2 linked regions of the Methylosinus trichosporium OB3b genome follow. The protein of the gene in region 1 interacts with the protein of each later gene in a pairwise test. Links are inferred from orthologs where the notes say so. Each region holds a gene or a part of one and is shown on either strand. Other genes may lie near its edges. The genes, in order: dnaE and dnaQ.

The links.
Region 2: the proteins of dnaE (region 1) and dnaQ interact in binary tests that used the Escherichia coli proteins (3 or more experiments, as listed by UniProt). The link is inferred for Methylosinus trichosporium OB3b from one-to-one orthologs.

What each region holds. Positions count from the first base shown.
Region 1 is NZ_CP023737.1:348,013-357,093, forward strand. Bases 79-4,123 are described here. They hold dnaE (DNA polymerase III subunit alpha), read right to left. Parts: upstream 3,732-4,123; coding sequence 279-3,731; downstream 79-278. Other genes in these bases: CQW49_RS01720 (phasin family protein), read right to left, coding at 3,916-4,123. Outside these bases: lipA (lipoyl synthase), read right to left, coding at 1-39; more of CQW49_RS01720, read right to left, coding at 4,124-4,257; CQW49_RS01725 (D-alanyl-D-alanine carboxypeptidase), read left to right, coding at 4,532-6,172; CQW49_RS01730 (DnaJ domain-containing protein), read right to left, coding at 6,232-6,948; CQW49_RS01735 (hypothetical protein), read right to left, coding at 6,962-7,672; CQW49_RS01740 (DUF2478 domain-containing protein), read left to right, coding at 7,849-8,403; CQW49_RS01745 (polyhydroxyalkanoic acid system family protein), read left to right, coding at 8,404-8,733; purH (bifunctional phosphoribosylaminoimidazolecarboxamide formyltransferase/IMP cyclohydrolase), read right to left, coding at 8,868-9,081. UniProt on the Escherichia coli protein: DNA polymerase III is a complex, multichain enzyme responsible for most of the replicative synthesis in bacteria. This DNA polymerase also exhibits 3' to 5' exonuclease activity. The alpha chain is the DNA polymerase catalytic subunit.
Region 2 is NZ_CP023737.1:2,666,451-2,674,265, forward strand. What follows is about bases 2,717-5,495. They hold dnaQ (DNA polymerase III subunit epsilon), read left to right. Parts: upstream 2,717-3,631; coding sequence 3,632-4,360; downstream 4,361-5,495. Other genes in these bases: CQW49_RS12825 (Maf family protein), read left to right, coding at 2,717-2,984; coaE (dephospho-CoA kinase), read left to right, coding at 3,010-3,609; secB (protein-export chaperone SecB), read right to left, coding at 4,380-4,874; CQW49_RS12845 (FxsA family protein), read right to left, coding at 5,019-5,492. In the rest of the region: transcription termination factor Rho, read right to left, coding at 1-172; protoporphyrinogen oxidase HemJ, read right to left, coding at 432-851; hemE (uroporphyrinogen decarboxylase), read right to left, coding at 856-1,890; more of CQW49_RS12825, read left to right, coding at 2,352-2,716; CQW49_RS12850 (Tim44/TimA family putative adaptor protein), read left to right, coding at 5,718-6,407; mltA (murein transglycosylase A), read left to right, coding at 6,416-7,513; CQW49_RS12860 (Smr/MutS family protein), read left to right, coding at 7,510-7,815. UniProt on the Escherichia coli protein: DNA polymerase III is a complex, multichain enzyme responsible for most of the replicative synthesis in bacteria. The epsilon subunit contain the editing function and is a proofreading 3'-5' exonuclease.

The sequences.
Region 1 (9,081 bases):
GCGCGGATCGTCGTTCAGCAGGTCGAGGAGGACGGTCATGCAGGTTCCGCGCGATGGTCGATAGTGCGAGCCTGAAGGCTCGCGGTCCAGGGGGCCGCGCTTTGGACCGCGAGCCTTCAGGCTCGCACTCGCCGAAGATAAGCGCGATCCGCTCGGACGAGAAGGGCGCGCGGCCGAACGCCGCTGCGCTCAGTCTTCATGCGATACTTTAACTTCAACAAATTTATGTATTGTTTTCATGTATTTGCACTAAAAACTTAATGTTTTAGATCGCCTTGTCACACATGCTCGACGGCGGTGACGCCGGGGATCGTTTGCAGGGCGCCGGCCATGTCCGGCGACACCGTATAACCGCCCGGCAATTTGATCTCGACCTCGCTCGCCCCACGCTCCAGGGACACGACCAGCGACACCTCGCCCTCGCCGCGCGCGCTCAGCCGCGACTTGATCTTATCCAGCGGCGCGGCGTCGCGCAGGAAGATGCGCAGGCCTTTTTGCGTTTTCGCCACCGCGGCGGCGAGCGGCTCGACCGCGGTGATGCGGGCGCGGACGTCCTCGCCCTCGACGCTCGCGCTCAGCGTCACCATCACGGTCGCGCCCTTCTCGAGCAGGTCGCGATATTGGGTGAGGCCCTCCTGGAACAGGATCGCCTCATATTGCCCGCTGTCGTCCGAGAGCTGGACGATGCCCATTTTCGAGCCCGATTTGGTGCGCCGCTCGGCGCGGTCGAGCACCACGGCGGCGAGCCGCGCCGCCGTCGCGCCGCGCTTGACCGCGGCGGTGAACTCGGCCCAGCGCGTGAGCCGCCGCTTCGCCAGCACGCCGGCGAAGGAGTCGAGCGGATGGCCGGTGAGGAAGAAGCCGGCGGCGTCGAACTCGCGCTTCAACTTCTCCGAAGCGGTCCAGGGCTCGGCCTTGGGCAGCGCCAGCTCCTCGGACGGGCCGCCGCCGAACAGAGCATTTTGGCCGAGCTGGCGGTCCTCGGCGGTGCGGTTGGCGGCGGCGAGGATGGTCTCGATCGCGCCGACGACGCGGGCGCGGTCGCTCTCCATCTCGTCGAAGGCGCCGCAGCAGGCGAGATTCTCCAACACCTTCTTGTTGACCTCGCGCGGATTGATGCGCCGCGCGAAATCGCCGAGGCCGCGGAACGGCTCGTCGCCGCGCGAGCGCACGATCGAGGCCGCCTGCCCCTCGCCGACGCCCTTGACCGCCGAGAGCGCATAGCGGATCGCCAGCGCGCCGTCGGCGCCGGGGGCGACGTCGAAATCGACGCCCGAGCGGCGGATCGAGGGAGGCTCGACGGCGATGCCGAGCCGGCGCGCCTCATTGCGGAATTCGGCGAGCTTATCGGTGTTGCCCTTGTCGAGCGTCATCGAGGCGGCGAGGAACTCGACCGGATAATGCGCCTTGAACCAGGCGGTCTGGAAGGCGATCAGCGCATAGGCCGCCGCATGGCTCTTGTTGAAGCCGTAATCGGCGAATTTCGCGAGCAGATCGAAGATCTCGCTGGCCTTGGCCGGCTCGAGGCCCCGCTCCACCGCGCCGCTGACGAAGCGCTCGCGCTGCGCGTCCATCTCGGCCTTGATCTTCTTGCCCATGGCGCGGCGCAGCAGATCGGCCTCGCCCAGCGAATAGCCGGACAGCACCTGGGCGATCTGCATCACCTGCTCCTGGTAGATGATGACGCCGAACGTCTCCTTTAAGATGTGCTCGATCTTGGGGTGGATATAGTCCGCCTCCTCGTCGCCGAGCTTCACCGCGCAATAGGTCGGGATGTTCGCCATCGGACCCGGCCGATAGAGGGCGACGAGGGCGATGATGTCCTCGAAATGGTCGGCGCGCATGTCGACCAGCGCCTTGCGCATGCCGGCGCTTTCCAGCTGGAACACGCCCACCGTCTCGCCGCGTCCGAGCATTTCGTAGGTCTGGGGGTCCTCGAGCGGAATGGCGGCGAGATCGAAATCCGCAACGCGCCGGCGCACCAGATCGACGGCGGTGGCGAGCACGGTGAGGGTCTTGAGGCCGAGAAAGTCGAATTTGATGAGCCCGGCCTCGTCCGCCCATTTCATATTGAACTGCGTGGCCGGCATGTCGGACTTCGGATCGCGATAGAGCGGAACCAGAGTGTCGAGCGGCCGATCGGCGATGACGACGCCGGCCGCATGGGTCGAGGCGTTGGAATAGAGCCCTTCCAGCGATCCGGCGATCTTGAACAGGCGCGCGACCTTGCCGTCCTCGGCGATGGCCTCGCGCAGCTTCAGCTCGCCGGCGACCGCCTCGGCGAGGCTCACCGGCTTCGCCGGGTTCTGCGGCACCAGCTTAGCGAGCTTGTCGACCTGGCCGAGCGGCATTTCCAGCACGCGGCCGACGCTGCGCAGCACGCCGCGGGCTAGGAAGGAGCCGAAGGTGATGATCTGCGCGACGCGGTCCGCCCCATAGCGGTCGCGGACATATTCGATCACCTCCTCGCGCCGCGACTGGCAGAAGTCGATGTCGAAATCCGGCATCGACATGCGTTCGGGGTTCAGGAAGCGCTCGAAGAAAAGGCCGAAGCGCAGAGGATCGAGATCAGTGATGGTGAGCGCATAGGCGACCAGCGAGCCGGCGCCCGAGCCGCGCCCCGGCCCCACCGGAATCCCCTTCGATTTCGCATATTTGATGAAGTCGGAGACGATAAGGAAGTAGCCGGGGAAGCGCATTTTCTCGATCGTGTCGAGCTCGAAGGCGAGCCGCGCCTCATAGGTCTCGCGCGTCTGGCCGGGCGCCGGCGGATGCGTCGCGAGCCGCGCCTCCAGCCCCTCCTGCGCCTGACGGCGCAACTCGCGCGTCTCGATCACCTCGAGCGCTTCGCCGCCGCCCTCCCCGTCGCGCATGAAGCGCGGCATGATCGGCTTGCGCTTCGTCGCCCGCACGGCGACTCGGCGGGCGATCTCCACCGTCGACGCCGTCGCCTCGGGGAGATCGGCGAAGAGAGCGAGCATCTCCTTGCGCGTCTTGAAATAATGCTGCGGCGAGAGGCGCCGCCGCTCGGCGACGCCGGTCACCGTCCCGTCGGCGATGCAGAGCAGCGCGTCATGGGCCTCGTGATCCTCGGCCGCGGCGAAGAAGGGCTCGTTGGCGGCGACCAGCGGCAGGCCGCGACGGAAGGCGAGATCGAGCAATTGCGGCTCGACGCGGCGCTCGTGATCGAGGCCATGGCGCTGCAATTCGACATAGAGCCGGCCGTCGAACAAAGGCTCCAGCGCCTCGAGCCGGGCGCGCGCCTGTTCCGGCCGGCCGCGGGCGAGCAGCGTGTCGAGGCCGCCCTCGGGGCCGCCGGTGAGCGCGATCAGCTCGCTGCTCGACGCGGACAGCTGCTCCATCGTCACATGCGGCGTCTCGCCCAGCTCCGGCCCGAGCCAGGCGCATGTCGCCAGCCGGATCAGATTGGCGTAGCCGGCCTCGGATTTGGCGATGAGGACGATATTGCCGCGTCCGTCCGCGGTGAGGCTCTGCGTTCCGTCGCCGAAATCGACAGTGAGCTGAATGGCGGGAATGGGCTGCAGGCCGGCCTTGGCGGCCTTTTCGGAAAACTCCAGCGCGCCGAACAGATTATTGCTGTCGGTGATCGCCAGCGCCGGCATCTCGTCCTTCTCGGCGAGGCCGATGAGGCGCGAGATCGTCAGCGCGCCTTCGCGCAGCGAGAAGGCGGTATGCACATGCAGATGGACGAAGCCGACGCCCGCGCTCATTCCCTGCCGCTCCCTTGAAGATAGGACGGCTCATATCGCGCCGCAGCGGAGGGATTGGCAATAATCGAGCGGCGAGCCGCGCCGATTGACCACAGGCTTCGGGCGCCGCCGTGCAAAATGGGAACGCCGAGCAGAACGGATCTGCTCGGCGTTGGGTTCCGAACGCTTCGAGGACGTCGCCGGCTCACTCGGCCGAGGTGTAGACCTTGGACGCGGCCGTCTCGACGGGCTTGAAGGCTTCCTTGGCGAGGCTGGAATAGAGCTCGCCGATCTTGGTCGCCTCGGCGATGAAATCCTCATAGGCGCCCTTGGCGAAGTCCGACTGCAGCTGCAGAGCTTCGTCGATCTTCTTGACGCCGATAAGCTTTTCCGCGAGCAGGCGGCTCTTCTCGAACGACTTTTTCGAATAATCGGTGGCCTCGGCGGCGATCGTCTGCCAGCCCTTGGTGACGGCGGCGGTAGCCGCGGACACCGCCTCGAACTGCTCCTTGCCCAGCTGCTGAACGGTCTCGAAAGTGGCAACCATCGGTGTCGTCCTCGTATCGATCGCGCGGCCCCGCCCCATGGCGAACGATCCGCACGCTCTCAATCACGGGGCCAACCTTATATGCGATGCACAATCGAAGTCAATACGTATGTTGCGATGCAATACCACACGAGGGAAATCATTTCGCCTTAACCCGGGGGTAACCTCATATTCCTAGCATTGTAATCATGTGTCTTTTCGGCAACGCAGCGGCGAGCGGGGCCGAGACCGTGGGCAAAATCAGGATCGCGAGCAAATGACGAACGGCCGATCAATGACGAAAGACGCTGTCGCCGGCCGGCTCATGCAGCGCAAATGGGCCATTTTTCGCTTCGTCGCTCTGGCGGCGCTGCTAGCCGCCGTCGTCTCATCGCCGGCGCAGGCGCGCCGCCATCACCATGGGCGCGGCCATCACACATCGGGCCTGCGGCATGTGTCGCATCATCACGGCGGCGCTCAGCTCGCCCATGCGGTGCGGCGCGGCGCCGGCGGTCCGGCCTTCGCGGCGATCGTCGTCGACGCCAACACCGGCCGCACGCTCTATGGCCGCAGCGAGAACGAGCTGCGCCATCCCGCCTCGATCACCAAGGTGATGACGCTCTATCTGCTGTTCGAGCAGCTGGAGAAGGGCCGGCTGCGTCTCGACTCGCCGCTGGTGATCTCGGCTCATGCGGCCGCGCAATCTCCGACCAAGCTCGGACTTCCCCCCGGCCAGACGATCGACGTCGAGAACGCCATCAAGGCCGTCGTCACCAAATCGGCCAATGACATCGCGGTCGCCATCGCCGAGAACATCGCCGGCGACGAGGACGCGTTCGCGGAGCTGATGACGCGCAAGGCGCATTCGCTGGGCATGACCCGCACGCATTACGCCAACGCCTCGGGCCTGCCCAATGACGCGCAGATCACCACCGCGCGCGATCTTGCTGTGCTGGGGCGGGCGATCCAGGACCGCTTCCCGCACTACTACCGCTATTTCTCGACCTATAGCTTCACCTATCGCGGACAAGCGCACCGCAACCACAATCATCTGCTCGGCCAGATCGAAGGCGTCGACGGCATCAAGACCGGCTACACGCGCGCCTCCGGCTTCAACCTGCTGAGCTCGGTGCGGCGCGGGGGCCGGCATATCGTCGCGGTGGTGCTGGGCGGGACCTCTGGCCCGTCGCGCGACCATATCATGGCCGGCCTCATCGCTCAGCATATCGGCGAGGGCGATCAGGCGCGCACGGCGCGCGCCATCACCGAGAACGAGCCGGCCGCGCCGGCCGAGACCGATGTGGTCGCCGAGGAGGAGGATGCGCCGGCGGCGCAGTCGGAGCGGGCCGCTCCGGTCGTTCGCGCCGCGGCAGTCGCGCCGCTCGCTCTCGCCCCCGCGCCTGCGCCGGTCGTCGTCCCGAGCCCGGAGAAGGACAAGGCCGAGAAGCTCGACAAGATTCGCCCCGCCTTCGTGCCCGGCGGCCAAAAGCGCGCCGAGGCTCCCGCCGAAGCCGCGGCGCCGCACGCGACTCGCCATGAGCGCGCCCATGCGGCCTCGGACGGCTCCACCACGCGCCCGGGACGCCGCGAGGCGATCGCGGCGGCGACGACGCCCCCGGCCGCGCCGCGCCCGCCGGAGCGAGAACTCGCGCGCGACGCCGGCGAGAGCCACAAGGCCGAGGCCGCGCGTCCCGCGCATTCGGGATGGATGATCCAGATCGGCGCCACCGACGACGCCGACAAAGCGCAGGAGCTGCTCTCCCGCGCCCGCGCCCGAGGCGTGCCGCCCTCGGCCAAGGCCTTCACCGAGAAGGTTCACAAAGGAAAGGAGACCCTGTGGCGCGCCCGTTTCGCCGGGCTCGAGGAGAAAAGCGCGGAAGACGCCTGCAAGACGTTGAAGCGCTCTGGATTTTCCTGCTTCGCGACCAAGAACTGACGATTCGAGAACCAAACCCTTTTTCGTAAAAGCGTGACGCGTAAGCTCGAGAGTGACGTTCAATGATGACGCCGCATGAGGACTTCCTTGGCTTCGTTGACCCGGGCCGCGAGATCGGTCGTCCCGCCATGGTCCGGATGAAGCTTCTTCATCAAATCGCGATGCGCCCGCGCAATGTCCTGGCGCGCCGCTCCCTTCTTCAGGCCCAGAATTTCATAGGCCTCATCTTCCGTAATCGTGCCGCTGCGACGGTTTGGTCCGACGCCGCCCGCGTCGGCGCCCCCAGAGTCGCTTCGACCGTCTCCTGTCTGACGCCATCCGGCAAACCGGCGGTCGAAATACACCTCTAGGAGGCGGGCGCCGTCCGGGTCGACGCTGCGGCAGGTGCGGTAGAGCTCCATCAGCGCCGATTTGGTCAAGGCGTCGAGCCGCTTGCCCTCGTCCTTGCCGGCGAGGATGACGCCGCGGACGGCGCCGCTCGCGTGATCGAGCTCCATCTCGATCATCGCCGAGCGCACGCGCGAGACGCCGGGGCCGGTGGTCCCGAAACGCTTCACCCCGCGCGTCAAGGCGCCGATGACGAAGGCTCCGACCGCGATCAGGAACAATCCGGCGTCGATGCGCCCGCGCAGAATGAAGAACAGGCCGAGGGCGATCGCCCCCGCGCCGCCCGCCTGCTTCACCAGCCGCGCCAGCGTCGCCGGCGAGGCGCGGGTGAAGGCGCGAAGCGCGTAGAGTGCAACGACCAATGCGAGAAAACCGATCAGAATGGGCATCGAAGCGCGCTCCTCACCCCATCTGCGCCAACAAGAGCCGGGCCGCTTCCTCGCCGGCGCCGGCGCGACGCTCCAGCGCCGGCCGCCCACCCGCCGCATAGGCCGCGGCGGCGGCGAGAAGCTCGGCGAGACGACGCGGCGCCGAAGCGTCGAAGGCGGCATAGGCGCCGCCCGAGAGCCGCGCGATCTCGCGGAAGACGGCGCCCGCCGTAGCGTCGCCGCCTTCATGGAACATGAAGGCCTTCACCCCGACGAGGCCGAGACGTCCGGCGAGGACGCACAGGCGGTCGGCGTTCTCCTCCATCGCGTCGCCGACGAAGACGAGAGCCCCGACGCGTTTGCCGGCGGCTTCGTCCAGCGTGTGGCGCAGCACCTTCTCGATCTGGGTCTGCCCGCCGCGGCAGGAAATTCTCGCCATCAGAGCTGCGAGCCCCTGCCCGCCGTCGACGAAATGCGACGCCCGGCATTCGCCGAAGCCGCGGAAGAACACGAGCTGCACGCGCAGGCCGCCGAGCGAGGCGGCGGTGTCGAACATGCGGGTCTGGATCGACTGCGCCAGATCCCAGGTCGGCTGGCGGCTCATCGTGGCGTCGAGCGCGAAGATCAGCCGGCCGCAATCCTCCGATGCGTCGACGGCGACGCGCCGGGCCGTTTCTATGAACGCGTCCACCGCCCCCGACCCTGCGGAGCGTGGAAGCTGCGCCTTGCCCTCGTCATCGCTCACGGAAGTTCACGTCGCGTCTCTGAATGTCTATATCAGATCGGGCGAACCTGCGGAATGACAAGAGGCGCGAGCCTCGCCGAGACCTCATCCGCCGGCGCCGCCCGGGGAGGATAGACAAGAACATCTTCTCCGGGAAACGAAAAATCGCGCCGTTTCGAGGGAGTCCGACGCAAGCTATGACCGATCACGCCCCCCTCCTCGTCGCGACCCGCATCGCCGCCCTGCCCGGCGAGCCGAGCGCCGACATTCAATCGTTGATGGCGCGTTTCGCGCGCCGCCTCGCCCAATCCGGCGCGCGCGTCGCCGGCGTCACGCAGACCCGTTCCGTCGATCCTTCGACCGGACGCAGCCGCATCGCGCTGCGCGACGTCGGCAGCGGCGCGCTCGCGGCCATCTCACAGGATCTGGGGCCCGGCTCGGTCGCCTGCAATCTCGATTCGGGCGAGCTGGCGCAGGCCTGCGCGGCGATCGAGCGCGCCGCCGCCGAGGGCCTCGATTTGGCGATCATCAGCAAATTCAGCAAGCAGGAGGCGGCGCGCGGCGGCTTCGCCGACGCTTTTCGCGCGGCCATCGCCGCCAAGGTTCCGGTCGTCACCGCGGTCTCGCCTCATTATCTCACCGAATGGCGCGACTTCGCCGGGCCGCTCGCCGAGTTCCTCGAGCCGAGCGAGGAGGCGCTGGAGATGTGGTGGCGGCGCCTTCGCGCCGATCCCGCGAGCCGGAGAGAATGAATGCAGAAATCGATCGTCGTGACCGTGCCGCATGAGCTCGGCGCCGAGGTCGCCCGCAAGCGGGTCGCGGAGGGCGTCGAGCAGCTGCGGAGCGCCTATATCGAGAAGCTCGCCCATTCGGAAATCAGCTGGACCGGCGACCGCGCCGATCTCAAGGTCGTCGCCCTGGGCCAGACCACCACAGCGCGCATCGATGTGATGAACGATTCGCTGCGCATAGAGGTGTTCCTGCCCTGGCTGGTCGCCGCGCTCGCCGGACGTGTGCAGGCGGTGCTGACGGCGAGCGCGGAGAGCGCGCTGCGCATCGAGCACAAGCCGCCGAAAGGGTGAGCGGCTACGGCGTCTGGCGAAATCGAATCGCGGCGAACGGGGTTCCCCTCATGCGACCCCGCTTCGCGGGGCCACCTTCTCCCTATGGGAGAACTCGCCCGATCGCGGCTGAATGCGTCGCCGCCGAAACACCCTCAGTGGCGGAAATGCCGCATTCCGGTCAGCACCATGGCGAGGCCGGCTTCGTCGGCGGCGGCGATCACGTCCTTGTCGTTGACCGAGCCGCCCGGCTGAATGACCGCGGTCGCGCCGGCCGAGGCCGCCGCCAGCAGACCGTCGGGGAAGGGAAAGAAAGCGTCCGACGCGACAACCGAGCCAATTGCGAAGCTCTCGGTGACGCCCGCCTCC
Region 2 (7,815 bases), 2.3 Mb from region 1 along the record:
CGACGCCCTCGCCGACGATCTCGACCTCGCGACCGGCGAATTGTTTCAGAATCGCGAACAGCAGCTCTTGCCGACGCATGAGCGAAGCATTTTCGACTTCATGCTCCTCGGCGAAAGCGAGCAGCTCGGCAGCGGATTTTGACTTCAGGTCTTGAAGCTTGATTTCCCCCATGTGGGACAATCCTCGACGAAATTTTCACGGTAGGTGGGGCTGTGGGACGCGGCAGGTGAGGGCGGGAAGCAAGGTCCCGAAGCGCCGGTCAGTTCCGGCGGTCGTCTGGAAGACGATCTGCCTGTGGTGAGCGATTCAAGCAATTAATCCGTTTCGCCGAAGAACGCAACACGAATGGGAACGCGTCGTGACGAATTTGTGAATCATTAAAAAAGTCAATAGCTTCGGCCGCGCGAGCGCGCGGCCTGCCGGAGCTCGCTCAGAAGGGCTTCACGATGACGAGAATCACGATCCCGATCATCAGCACGGTCGGCACCTCGTTGATCGCGCGATAGAAACCCGCCGGTCGCGTGTTGCCGTCGCGCGCGAAGACGCGGGTCAGATAGCCGAGATAAAAATGCGCGCCGGTGAGCAGCACGACCAGAGCGAGCTTGGCGTGGAACCAACCGGCGCCGTGAAACTCCCCCAAATAAATGAGCGCCAGCCCGGCGAGCCAGGCGACGCCCATGGCGGGCGCCATGATGTAGCGTGCGAGCCGCCGCTCCATCTTCTTGAACAGCTCCGCCTGCGCGCCGGTCCCGACCTCGGCGTGATAGACGAACAGCCGCGGCAGATAGAGGAGCGCCGCCATCCAGGCGATGATGGCGATCACATGAAGCGCCTTGATCCACAAGAACATCGCCTTATCCCCTGTTGCGAATGCGATCGACCAGACGGGCGACATGGTCGAGCGGCGTTTCCGGCAGCACGCCATGGCCGAGATTGAAAATATGCGGCCGTCCGGCGAAAGCCTCGAGGATGGCGTCGGTCTGCCGATCGAGCGCCTCACCGCCGGCGACGAGCGCGAGCGGATCGAGATTGCCCTGCAACGCCACGCCGCCGGAGACCTCGCGCGCGGCCCATTGCGGCGGGACAAAAGTGTCGAGCCCGAGCGCGTCGGCGCCGAGCCGTTGCGCGAGATCGGGAAGATGCGGTCCGGCGCCGCGCACGAAAGCGATGATCGGAACAGCGGGGCGGCGCTGCTTCAGCTCGGCGATGATCCGCTGCAACGGCGAGACGACCCAGCGCTCGAATTCCTGCGGCGGCAGCACGCCGGCCCAGCTGTCGAAAATCTGCAGCGCCTCCACGCCGGCGTCGATCTGGCGCGTGAGATAGGCGATGGACGCATCGACCAGACGATCGATCAGCCGGCCGAACGCCTCCGGATGGCGATAGGCGAAGAGCCGCGCCGGCGCCTGATCCGGGGTGCCTTCGCCGGCGATCATATAGCTCGCGACGGTCCAGGGCGCGCCGCAAAAGCCGATGAAGGCCACACGTTCCGGCAGCTCGCGCTTCACCCGGGCGATAGTCTCATAGACGGGAGCGAGCCGATCGGCGTCGAAAACCGGCGCCAGACGTTCGAGATCCTTCGGTTCGCCGATCGGCTCGAGCTTCGGACCATGGCCGGATTCGAACGAGACTTTCTGCCCGAGCGCGTCGGGAACGACGAGAATGTCGCTGAACAGGATCGCCGCGTCGAAGCCGAAGCGCTCGATCGGCTGCAGAGTGATCCGCGCCGCGATCTCGGGATTGTAGCAGGTGTCGAGAAAGCTCCCCGCATGGGCGCGCAGCTCGCGATATTCCGGCAGAAACCGTCCCGCCTGGCGCATCAGCCAGACCGGCGGAACCGGAAGCGCCTCGCCACGCAGGACGGCGATCAGCGGCTTCTCCTCACCCATGTCGTTCGGCCTCCGTTTCGAGGGCTCTCGGCATGCGCCTCGCATCCCGGAAAGAGGAGCTATCTCAAATCGACACAAAAAGAAAATTCAATCTTTAAGAGATTTTTTTGATTTTATTAACACTCGCTTCACGAAGGTTAATTTTCATCAACCTTTTGTCCACACCCTACGTACCGTGACCATGGCTGTAGGCAGGATGTCCACCCCTGTGCAAAATTCCATGAACAAATTTAATTATCAACGTGTTGTACGAGAACCACCCTGCGGATGGCGAGAGGATAGCAGAGAGTTTCGTCCATTCACGACCAAGGCGGCTCTTTCCGCCCCTGCCGACTCGCCTGTTGATCGATCGCGATCGATATGCGCAGCTATTCACAGGCCGCCGGCGCCATGGGCGATCTTATCCCCGCAATGCCGGGTTTTCCTTCGGCCCTGTGAATCCTTTTCGGCGAGGAGCGCGCGTGACCATCGAGCCCGGGGACTCTCTTTGGCGCCGGGGCGCGCCGCTGGCGCTCGCGTCGCAGAGCGCCGGCCGCCGGCTGCTCTTGCAGCAAACGGGCGCGGTCTTCGTCGTCGACCCGGCGGATGTCGACGAGCGCGCCATCGAGGCCCGAGTGGCGGCCGAGGGCGGGGGACCGGACGAGATCGCGGCGCGGCTCGCGCGCGAGAAGGCGCTGGCCGTCTCCGCCCGCCGTCCCGGCGCGCTGGTCATCGGCGCCGATCAGCTGGCGAGCTGCGAGGGGCGGCGCTTCGGCAAGCCAGCCGACAGGGAGGCCGCCGCGGCGCAATTGCGCTATCTGGCTGGCCGCACGCATCGCCTCCATTCGGCGGTAGCGCTCGCCCGCGATGGCGCGCTGCTGTTCGAGACGGTGGCGCACGCCGATCTGACCATGCGCGCGTTTTCGGACACGTTCTTGAGTCACTATCTCGACAGCGTCGGCGCGCGCGTCACGACGAGCGCCGGCGCCTATCAGATCGAAGGTCTCGGCGTTCATCTCTTCGAGCGGATCGAAGGCGACCATTCGACCATTCTCGGCCTGCCTTTGCCTCCGCTGCTCGAGGCGCTGCGGCGCGAAGGCGCGCTCCTCTCATGAGCGCGCGCGATTTCGGCGAGGCGTCATGCTGACCATCGGCCTCACCGGCTCCATCGGCATGGGCAAATCCACCACCGCCGACATGTTTCGCGCCGAGGGCGTCCCCGTCTATGATTCGGATCGCGCCGTCCATGAGATCTACAGCGGCCCCGACGCCGCACGTATCGAAGCGCTGTTTCCCGGGATCCTCGTCGACGGCGTCGTCGACCGCGCCGCGCTCGCCGCTCGCGTGCTCGGCGATGCGCAGGCTCTGCGGCGGCTCGAGGCGATCGTGCATCCCCTCGTGCTGGAGAAGCGCGCGGCCTTTGTCGAGGAGCGCCGCCGCGCCGATGATGCGCTCGTGCTGTTCGATATTCCGCTTCTCTTCGAGACCGGCGGCGACGCCGATGTCGATGTCGTCGTCGTCGTCACCGCGCCCGAGGAGGTTCAGCGCGAGAGGGTGCTGGCGCGCCCGGGCATGACGGAGGAGAAATTCGCCGCCATCCGCGCCAAGCAGACGCCGGACGCGGAAAAACGCCGCCGCGCCGATTTCATTGTTCATACCGATCGTGGAGTCGATTCCGCTCGCGAGCAGGTTCGGCTAATTCTACGCGAGCTGAAATCGCGCGAGCCGAAGGCGCGGTGATTTTTTCGATGAGGAGGCATTCATGCGCGAGATCGTCTTCGATACGGAGACGACCGGCCTCGATCCGGCCAAGGGCCATCGCATCGTCGAGATCGGCGCCGTCGAGATTTCCAATCTGATCCCGACCGGCCGCACCTTTCACTTTTATCTCGATCCCGAGCGCGACATGCCGGAAGAGGCGTTTCGCGTGCATGGGCTGTCGACCGCCTTCCTCACGGGACAGAAAAAATTTCGCGAGATCGCCGAGGCTTTTCTCGAATTCGTCGCCGATGCGCAGCTCGTCGCCCATAACGCCGAATTCGATATGCGCTTCGTCAACGCCGAGCTCGCAATGCTCGGCCTCGAGGCGATCGCGGCTGATCGCGTCGTCGACACTCTGACGATCGCCCGCCGGCTTCATCCCGGCGCCGCCAATTCGCTGGACGCGCTGTGCCAGCGTTATGGCGTCGATTCCTCTCGCCGCGACAAGCACGGCGCTCTGCTCGATTCCTATCTGCTGGCGGAGGTCTATGCCGAGCTGATGGGCGGGCGCCAATCCGCTCTCGTGCTGCAGACCTCGGTCGCCGCAGCGGCGCAGGATCTCGGCGCCGATCTCTTGCGCAGCCGCCCCGCGCCGCTCGCGCCGCGTCTCGCAGAGGAGGAGATCGCGGCGCATGAGCGCTTCGCCGCGACGCTCGGCAAGGCGCCGATCTGGAGCCGCTATCTCACGCCCGAGCCGGAGGCCGAGGCGTCTCGCGCCGTCGGCGCGTGACGCTCGCGGCCGCCGCCGCTCAATTGGCGTTGGCGGGGGGCTGCTGCTGCTCCGCGAATTGCGCGGCGCGCTGCTGATACAGCGCCATGAAGTCGATGGGGTCGATGTAGAGCGGCGGAAAGCCGCCGTTGCGCGTCGCGTCGGCGACGATCTGGCGCAGGAAGGGGAACAGCAGCCGCGGGCATTCGATCATCACGATGGGATGAATCTGCTCCTGCGGAATGTTCAAGAGGCGGAACACGCCGCAATAATCGAGCTCGAATTTGAACATCAGATCGGGGCCCTGGCCGGCCGAGGCCTCGAGCGTCACCGACACCTCGAAATCCGTGGGCGCGAGCTGGCGGGCGTTCACATTGACCTGAATGCCGATGTCGGGCGCCGCTTCGCGCGGGCCGAGGGAACGCGGCGCATTGGGGTTTTCGAAGGAGAGGTCCTTCACATATTGCACCAGCACATTGAGCGCGGGCCCTTCCGCCTGGCCGGCGCCGGCGCCGCTTCCATTCGTGTCGGTCATCGTTGAGCTCCTTGCCGATTTCGGCTCCCGAACGGCGCGAACCCGATCGTCCCTCGCCACGGCGCCCGCGTAACATGCCTCCTTTCGAGCGACAACGGGAATCGGCGCGCGGAGAGAACGCGCTCCGATCGAACGGAAAACCCTCTACGCCGCTCCGGCCGGCGGCGCGCGGCGCGCCGGAGCCCGGCGCTTGCGCGGCTTTTCCTCGGTGACGGCCTTCCATTCATTCGGCGAAAGATCGATGGTTCTCGGTCCCTTGGTCGCCTCGACCTTGCCGCGCAGGCGGTCGGCGAGGCGCGCGCGCACAGAGGGCGCCTTCAGAGCGAGGCCGACGAGATCGGAGGCGAAGCCGGGCAGAATGAGCAGCAGGCTGCCGAAAGCCTCTATGCCGCCCTCGAGCAGATTGGCGCCGCGTCCCGTCTCCGCTTGCGGCTGCGCGAGGCGCTGGCGCAGATAGACGAACAGGCGCTTCACATCGGCGAGGCCGAGCAGCGTCGTGCCGACGCCGAGCATGACGGCGGCAATGACGCCGAGCACCTGCACGACGAAGACGAAAGCGATGATCTCGATGGCGAGCCAGGCCGCCAGCACGTAAGCGACGAGCTTCGACTTGTTCACGATCGTCCTCCGTTTCGGCGGATCGGCCGAGTTCGACCGAGAAGCCCGGCTGTCCCGAGGGGCGCGGCGAGCGACCCGATAGAGTGTCGAGGGCGCTCGAGCCGTCCTCGCGGGGATGAGGAAAATGCGATTCCTGCGAGCTTGCGGCCTGATCGCAGGGGCTTGATTCGTGACATTTGGGTTGCGACATGATACGCGACAATCCTTCCGACCGGGAGACGCCCTTTGCCGGCCAATGAAGCTTTCGATCCCTCGATCCTCGTTCTCGCCGCGCTAGCGGCTTTCGTCGTATGGAAATTATGGTCCGTGCTCGGCGTCCGAACCGATCGCGAGAACTCCGCCGCGGGTCGCGTTCCGAGTCCCGGTCGGCGCTTCGGCGTCGTTCCGCCGCCCGCGAGCACGGGTTTCGCCGCTCCGCCCCAGGATCAGAGCCGTTGGGACGGTCTCGCGGAGCCGGGAAGCAAGGGCTGGGCGGGGCTCGACGCCCTCGCCGCCGCCGACCGCGGTTTCGACGCGAAGAATTTTCTCGAAGGCGCGAAGAAGGCCTATGAGCTCGTGGTCGAATCCTTCGCCAAGGGCGACCGGGAGATGTTGCGCAATCTCCTCGCCAATGATGTCTATGACAGCTTCGCCAAGGCCATAGCGGCGCGGGAGCAGCGCGGCGAGAGCGCCGAAGCCCGGGTCGTCGCGATCGAGACGGCCAGCGTCGAGGACGCCCAGGTCGAGCGCGGCCGGGCGCAGGTCGCCATACGTTTCGTCGTGAAGCTGATCTCGGCGCGCCGCGACAGCGCGGGAGAGGTGATCGAGGGCGACGTCGAACGCCCGATCGACATCACCGATCTGTGGACATTCGCGCGTGACATCTCCTCGCGCGACCCGAATTGGAAGCTGGTCGCGACCGAAACCATTCACTAGAGCCGCGCGTGGGCCTGCCCGTCGATCTCGAGCCGATCGCTTTCGACGTGCTCGCCGGCTTCGCCGAGGATGATCTCTGCGAGGCGTTTCGTGTGTTCCGCCGATCGGCGGAGGCGCTCGTCGGCAAGGTCGCGGTTCTGCGGCCCGGCGTCGGGCCCGATGCGGCGCTGCTGCGCGTCTGCCGCGCCGCGCTCGCCGACGCCGAGGCGGCGAGCGCGCAAGACGCGGCGCGACGCTTCTTCGAGCAGACATTTCGTCCGCACAGGCTGCGCGGCAACGGCTTCGTCACTGCTTATTACGAGCCGGTCATCGCCGCGCGCCGATCGCCGGACGCCGAATTCGCCGTCCCGGTTCCGGCGCGTCCGGCCGATCTCGTCACCCTCAATGACGCGCCGATCGCCGGCGAGAATGGCGAGCCTCTCACCAGCGCGCGGCGACGCGGCGATGGCGGCCTCGAGCCCTACCCCGACCGGCGCGCGCTCGAGGACGGTCCGGAGGCGGCGACGCTGCGGCCGATCGCCTTCCTGCGCGATCGCGTCGAGCTGTTTCTGCTGCAGGTGCAGGGCTCCGGCCGGCTGCGCTTCGCCGATGGAAGCGAGCTGCCGGTCACTTATGACGGTCGCAACGGCCGGCCTTATACGTCGATCGGCCGGGTGCTGATCGAGCGAGGGATCGTCGCCGCCGATGTGATGTCGCTCGACGCGCTGAAAGCGGCGATTCGGGCGATGGGCGCGGGGCCGGGCGAGGCCGGCGCGCGGCTGATGCAGGAGAACCGCTCCTTCGTGTTCTTTTGCGCCGACGAGTCGCCGCAGCGACGGATCGGGCCGATCGGCGGCGCCGGCGTTCCGCTCACGCCGCTGCGCTCCATCGCGATCGATCGCTCCATCTGGCCCTATGCGACGCTTTTCTGGATTTCGGCGGCGCTGCCGGAGGCGACATTCGCGCGGCTGACGATCGCGCAGGACACCGGCTCGGCGATCCTCGGCGCCGCGCGCGCCGATCTCTTTTTCGGCGCCGGCGACGAGGCCGGCGCGCGCGCCGGCCGCATTCGCCATCCCGCCGATTTCGTCGTCCTGCTGCCGCGCGCCGCGGAGGGCGACCCGTGAGCGACGAGCCGCCGCGCCGGGACCCACCTCGCCGCGGCCGCGCGCGCTTTCTCACTCCCGAAGAGGTCGATCTTTGGCGCAAGGTGACGGCTGATGTCCGGCCAGCTCTGGGCCGCTCGCGCCGCCGCGCGCCCTCGTCCGAAGCGGTCGGGGAGCCGGCGGCGACGAAGAGCGCCGCCGCCGATCGCCCGCCTGCAGCTGCGACGGCGCCGCCGAAGAAGCCGCCGCCGCCCCCGCGCCAGGCGCCGGCGCCGGCTGATCTCGATCACCGCACCCGCACCAAGCTGCGGCGCGGCACGCTC